2 regions of the Faecalibacterium sp. Marseille-Q4137 genome follow, and region 1 is predicted to be linked to the other one. Evidence: riboswitches for the same ligand, from Rfam matches in the RefSeq annotation. Region 1 holds a riboswitch; the other holds the start of a gene.

Region 1 (3,411 bases):
TCCCAGAAAAAGATCCATCAGATCATCGCGGGCTTTGGCAAGGCCGCTGTGCTGGCAAAGCAGGCTGGCTTTGACATGGTGCAGGTGCACGGCGACCGGATGTGCGGCAGCTTCTCTTCCGCCATCTTCAACCACCGCACCGATGAATACGGCGGCAGTGCCGAGCGCCGCGCCCGCTTTGCCGTGGAGGCTGTCAAGGCAGTGCACGCCGCTGTGCCCGGCATGGCCATTGACTACAAGCTGGCTGTCCGGCAGGAGAACCCCCATTACGGCAACGCCGGTGTGGTGGAGGAGGAACTGGCCGTGTTCGTGCCCCTGCTGGTGCAGGCAGGCGTGACCAGCTTCCATGTGACACTGGCCAACCACTCTGCGCTGGAAAACACCATCCCGCCGGCCAACCACCCCGAGTTCAAGGAGACCGGCTGCTTCCTCAAGTTCTGCGATGAGGTGCGCCGGTATACCAGCGTGCCGCTCTGCGGTGTGGGCGGCCTGAACGACCCCGATTTTGTGGAGCAGCAGCTTGCCAGCGGCCGCATCCAGTGCGCGGCAATGTGCCGCCAGCTGCTGGCCGACCCCAACTGGGTCAACAAACTGCAGAGCGGCAATGCGGCAAAGATCCACCGCTGTGTCCGCTGCAACAAAAAGTGCCTGGGCGGCCTGATCGCCCATCAGGGCACCCGCTGTGTCTATGATGCCCTGAACGCAAAAGAACAGGGCAGCATCTGATATCAAAGAGAATAAAGGAGAATGACCATGAGCTACGCCATCGTTTTCAGCAGCAAGACCGGCAACACCCGCCTGCTGGCCGACACCCTTCGCGCAAGCTTGCCCCAGAATGAGTGCACCTACTTCGGAGCACCGGCTCCGGAAGCACTGGAGGCTGAGACCCTTTACATCGGCTTCTGGACGGACAAGGGCCATGCCGATGACACCCTCACCGCCTTTTTGCAGACCCTGAAGGGGAAGCGGGTCTTTTTGTTCGGTACCGCAGGCTTTGGCGGCAGTGCGGAATATTTCGAGCAGATCCTGGCAGCGGTGCAGAAATCGCTGGATGAGAGCAACACGGTCATTGGAACCTATATGTGCCAGGGCAAGATGCCCATGACTGTGCGCCAGCAGTACGAAAAGATGCTGCAGCAGCCCAACCATGCGCCCAATCTCGAAATGCTGATCGAGAATTTTGACAAGGCGCTGGCTCACCCGGATGCCGCAGACCTCGACCAGCTGCGCAAAAAGGCAGCAGAGGTGCAGGCATAACGGAAGAACTCTTCAAAAAGCAGATTTTTTGAGAAAGCTGCTCCAAAACAATTGACAGGTTCTGTCCGATGTGGTAGGATAGTGTCGAGGAAATGGAAACGGCTCCTCAAGGTGAATTGAATATTCTCGGCAAAACAGTCGAAAGGCTGTGACGCAAAGCTACAGGGCCTGTAAAATGGCAGCCAGCTGCTTCTCAAAGAAATCTTTCTTTGGGCGACCTGCTTAGAATTTCTAGGTGTTGTTTTGCTGAGTGTATTGCAGAACAACACCTTTTTTCGTTCTCAAATTTCTTCCCAAAAGAAGAAAGGCACGCAAAACTGAATATCCTCGGCAAAGCAGTCGAAAGGCTGTGACGCAAAGCTATAGGGCCTGTAAAATGGCAGCCAGTTGCTTCTCATCACCTGAGGGTCTCCACAGCGGAGATTGGGTGTTGAGTGACCTTCATCTGAAGCATCAGGTGTCGATTGCCGAGTATACCAGCAATCGACACCTTTTTTCATGGGGTAACACAAAAGAGGTTCAACACCATGCGTAACGCTTCGATGAAAGTCCTGAAGAATCTGGTCTGCTGCGCCGCATTCATCTGCCTGATGTTTGTTCTGGCAATGCCCGCACACGCAGCTTCCAAGGCCGATGAGCTGCTGCAGCTCGTCAACGCAGAGCGTGCACAGGCTGGTGTGGCTCCTCTGAGCATGGGCAGCAGCGCACTGAATGCTGCCGCACAGGCCCGTGCAAAAGAACTTACCGTCAATTACTCCTACAACCGCCCCAATGGCAGCCGCGAGTTCACCATCCTGCCGGAGTACGGTGTGGACGATGTTTCTGTGGGTGAGAACTACTGGGCAGCTGCTGAGAATGCTTCGGATGTGGTCGCCGCCTGGAATCGCTACGATTTCTTCAAGGAGCGGATGCTGGACAAGGATGCCACCTCCGTTGGCATTGGCTACTACGAGGGCGGCGAGTACGGCAATTACTGGGTGATGATCTTCACCTACGCCCGCGGCACCAGTGAGAACGGTTTCGCACAGGAAGTGCTGGCGCTGGTCAACGCTGAGCGTGCAAAGGAAAATCTGGCACCTCTGGCCATGGGCGATGCCAAGCTGCAGGCCGCCGCCGATGAGCGCGCAAAGGAAGTGGCAAAGGTCGCTTCCCACACCCGCCCCGATGGCACCAACTGCTTCACCGTGCTGAAGGAGTACGGTGTGTCTGATACCGCCACCGGCGAGAATGCCGCCTGGGGCGAGACTACGCCCGAAAAGGTCGTTGCAGACTGGATGGCTTCGGAAGGCCACCGTGTCAATATCATGGACCCCGCCGCCAAGTATATGTGCCTTGGCTACAACTACGATGCCAATTCTCAGTGGGGCCACAACTGGATCCAGATCTTCGCAAAGTAAGCGGATGACTTCCATTGAGCGTTGTACGATGAAATAAAACAGAGCAAAAAGAGATGCACCCCGCTCCCTGAACCTGAATCAGGAAGGCGGGGTGCATCTCTTTTGTTTTTTTATTCTGCTGCCATCTCAGCCACATCCTCGGGGCTGAAATCGCCCAAGGGCAGGATGAGTCGGCCCAGCGTCTCCTGCGGCAGGGCGGCAAGCCGGGCACTCTCGTCCGCAATTTCGGCAGGGCAGAGGACGTGCACGCCGTCCGCACCGGTCTCTACCCGGGCGCGGTGGCCAGTGGCAATGTACTGGATGCCCAGCCGGTCAGCCGCCGCCAGCAGGGCGGGGAAGCGCAGATCGGCCGGGGCAGCGGTCTCCTCGGCCAGCTGGCTGGCCAGTTCGCTGGCATTCAGGGTGATGCACTCGATGCCCAGAGCCTTGGCGGCTTCCTTGGCGGCATCCACAACGGGGTCATCGGTGCACAGACGCACCACAGCGCCCATCACCGCAAAGCCCTGCTGCTGTAAAATGCGGACAGCTGCTTTGCAGCCCGTGCCGCCGCACAGGCCCACCAGCACCTTGTCCTGCTGTTCATAGGTATCGAACCCGCTGCCGGGCAGAAATGTATCGCTCATCGTCCCTGTCTCCCTCCGTGTGCCTGACTTTGTGCCACGGCCAACTGGTCGCAGCGCTCATTTTCCGGGTGGCCTGCATGGCCCTTGACCCAGACATAGGTGATCTTGTGCCGGGCTTCCTGCTCCAATGCCTG
Region 2 (3,411 bases), on a different contig from region 1:
GCGGCCTTATCGGCGGAGATGAGCTGGTTCTCGATGGCCCAAGTCAGAGCCTTCTGTTCATCGGTGGCATCGGGAGCCATCACAGCGGCAGGGGCAGGCTTTCCGGCTTCAGTCCAGACCAGCTTTGCCAGTTCGGCGGTGTTCTGCGGGATGGCCACACCATCGGGCAGGACAGTGTTCAGATACAGCTCGGTGCCGATCATGTAGCCGGTATAACCAACCACAGCAGCGCCCACACCGGCGGTTGCCACCATGGCAACGGTGCCCAGAACGTTGGGTTCCTCGGGCTGGTCGGCCATCCGGTACATCGCACGGATGCTCAAAGTCTGTGCAGGCATCTTGAAGCTTGCAGTGGCGGCATGGGAATCAAAACCGCCCTCTTCCAGCGTCAGAGCCACATCCGCAGGGGAAATCTCCCAGCGGTCGAACACCATGCCCTCCGGGGCATCGGCAGCGGTCAGCTTGACGGTATCGCCTGCCTTGGCAGAGGTGATCTCTGTGCCGTCGGCATTGGTGGCGGTGCCATCGGTCAGGCTCATCCGGTAGTAGCCTTCCTTGACCTGTGCGGTCAGGGTAACGCTCCACTCGTCGTCGCCGTTCAAGGTCAGGTCAAATGCAGTGGTATTGCCCACCTGCTTGGTGATTGCTTCTTCATAGCTCGGGTCGGCAGTGACTTCCCAGCCGGTCCAGGAGGTTGCATCTGCTTCCACGTTCAGGGTCTGGTTGCCCACAACGCCCACCAAGCCGGAGATGCCGTTGGCGGTGCAGTTGTTCAGAGTGACCCAGCTGAGTTTAATGTCGGGCTGATTGTCGAAGCTTGCATATCGTGAAAAAATACCGCCATTAGTAAATCCGTAATTTTTAGTAACAGTATTATCTGGATTTGTTTTGGATACAGAGGCATTTGAATAGCGATCGGTAAATGTACCATTATTTACTGTGCCATAATTGCTTACGCTGAAATTAAATATACCGTCATCGATAGTTCCGAAGTTTCTTACAGAAGTATTAAATTTCCCACCCTCAATCTTGCCGGTTTCTTCGTTTCTAAGAGTGCCCTCAGACGGATTTTCAGAGATAAAAATACCCCCATTGATGATGCCGAAATTTTTGATATTCCAATCGACCTCTGTATTTCCTAAATCAACGATACTATCAGTACCATCATCACACTTCTCTTTAATGGTTAAAGTGTTTGTATTAGAATTATAAATCCACCCATCATGTTCGCTACCAGAGTAAAGTTCGCCGTCTTTATCCACGGGAACTATTTTGCCATCAACAAGACCAATCGTATTCTCCGAAAGCGGAACCTTATCAACAGCGGCCTCAATATAGATATTTCCTGTATCAGGCACTGTAACCTGAAGCGTCTTATCATCAATTTTAATAATATAAGGAGAAAGGCTTTCGTCATAATTCCAATTACGGAATGTCTTGGAAGTAGCGATAACTTTGAAAGTATGGGGCTGATTCTTACCTACCATATAAACACTTTCATTAAAGACAACATCCTCCGGAAGGTTAGGAATCACCGGAATAATCGAGCATCCGGGTGCTTTCAGATACTGATATGTCGTCGATGTAAAATTATCCGGAAGCTGGCAAATCAGACCACCGGTAAGCGTTCCCTTTGTCATTTCAAAGCTTCCGTAGACAATTCCATTCTCGAACTCTGTGTTATCAGATACAGTAGAAGTGTAATTCTTGATATATCCACCTTTCACTATTCCAGATGAACGTGCATCGATCGATTCGAATTGTCCATTCTCAATCGTTGAAAAGTTATAAACACATTTCTGAAAGATGCCATCTTTGATTATTCCAGCTTGGTTGCGAACCTCACATGGGATAGTATTTGGCACTTCAGCATTGACTTCATTAGGATCAAAAGTAGCAGTGAAATTTAATTTATATGATGACGCATCACTACCTGACCATGACCAATTATAGGCATGATCAACAATGATCATACCATTAACCGCATTTTTCCCTTTGGTATCCGGCTGGTCACCAATAAAACTAAGATGATTCACATACGTAGGTTTATCTGCCGCAAACGCCGCCGTGGGCAGCATTGTCAAAGCCATGCCAACGGCCAGAATGGCGCTGACAAGTCGTTTGAGTTTCATTGTGATTCCTCCTTTAGAGTCTACCCCAAATGTGTATTGCACCCACCGCAAACGTAAAAAAGCGCCGCACCTGCCCCGAAAGGCTGGTGTGGCGCTGTGGATGTACTTCTTGGGAAGTGCAGCTGGTTGCCCGGTCTGGGCCCTTTAGCTTTGCGTCGCAGCCTTCCGGCTGGTTTGCCAATTCTTCTGTTTTGCGGGGGTGCTCTTGCACATCCTATTATACCCCCCCCCCCTACATATAAATCAAGTGTTTTTGTCATGTTCGGAATATGTTACAAATATAGTCTATTTTTTAGTGTAGTTTGACTGGGATGGGGGGTGGCCCTCTCCGTCATTGCTGCGCAATGCCACCTCTCCCTTCGGGAGAGCTGTCGAGCGATAGCGAGACTGAGAGGGTGAGGCCGTCAAAGAGTGACGAAACCAGAAATGCCGCCCGAGCTTTTCAGCCCAGAGCGGCATTTCCGGTTTTTCCTTTCTGTTTTATGTTACCTTGAACTTACCATATCCTCAATGACACTCAGGAACTCCTGCCCATAGCGGGCGGCCTTTTTCTCGCCCACACCGGGGATATTGAGCAGTTCCTCCACGCTCAGGGGCTTTTTCAGCGCCATCTGGCGGAGGGTGGAATCATTGAACACCATATAGGCAGGGAGCTTCTGCTTTGCGGCCAGCCGCTTGCGCAGGGCATAGAGGGCAGCCAGCAGCTTCTCGTCCGCTTCGCTGAGGGCATCTTCGTCGGCACGGCGGCGGGAGGCCGAGGCCAGCCGCTTTGCACTGGCTGCGGCACGCTGGCGGGCCTGTGCCGCCTGCTCCTCCACCTGTTCGGCAGCCTGTGCTGCCAGCAGACAGTTGGAACAGTTCTCGCACTTCTGGGGCGCGGCCTCGCCGAAGTAGCTCAGCAGATACCCCCGCAGGCAGCGCAGCGTGGTGGAGTAGAAGGTCATGTATTTGAGCCGTTCCTCTGCCTTGCGTGCCGCTTCGGCCTTGACATCCGCAGGCAGGCCGTTGTCAGCCTCCATCTCCTTGTCGATGAAGAACCGGATGGTGCGCACATCGGTGCCGGAATAGAGCAGGGTGCAGCGGGCTGGCTCCCCGTCACGGCCCGCGCGGCCCGCCTCCTGATAATAGCTCTCCAGATCCTTGGGCATATTATAATGGATGACGAACTGGACGTTTGGCTTATCGATGCCCATGCCGAAGGCATTGGTCGCCACCATGATCTGCACCCGGTCATAGAGGAAATCGTCCTGATTCTGCCGCCGGGTATCCGCATCCAGTT

What was found. A riboswitch is a leader RNA that binds a small molecule or an ion and turns the genes downstream of it on or off. The one in region 1 is predicted to bind cyclic di-GMP.
Region 2: linked by a shared signal. The riboswitch ahead of J3353_RS13385 (hypothetical protein) and the one ahead of J3353_RS02715 (CAP domain-containing protein) in region 1 are both predicted to bind cyclic di-GMP.

The regions. Positions count from the first base shown of each region.
Region 1 is NZ_JAFREK010000004.1:26,056-29,466, reverse strand. Features, by position in the region: gene bilR (bilirubin reductase) at 1-726, shown strand, start outside; gene bilS (flavodoxin family protein BilS) at 754-1,257, shown strand; cyclic di-GMP riboswitch class I at 1,376-1,451, shown strand; cyclic di-GMP riboswitch class I at 1,577-1,652, shown strand; gene J3353_RS02715 (CAP domain-containing protein) at 1,785-2,654, shown strand; gene J3353_RS02710 (hypothetical protein) at 2,765-3,277, opposite strand; gene rnhA (ribonuclease HI) at 3,274-3,411, opposite strand, start outside.
Region 2 is NZ_JAFREK010000042.1:3,748-7,158, forward strand. Features, by position in the region: gene J3353_RS13385 (hypothetical protein) at 1-2,132, opposite strand, end outside; cyclic di-GMP riboswitch class I at 2,247-2,321, opposite strand; gene J3353_RS13390 (ATP-dependent DNA helicase RecQ) at 2,618-3,411, opposite strand, start outside.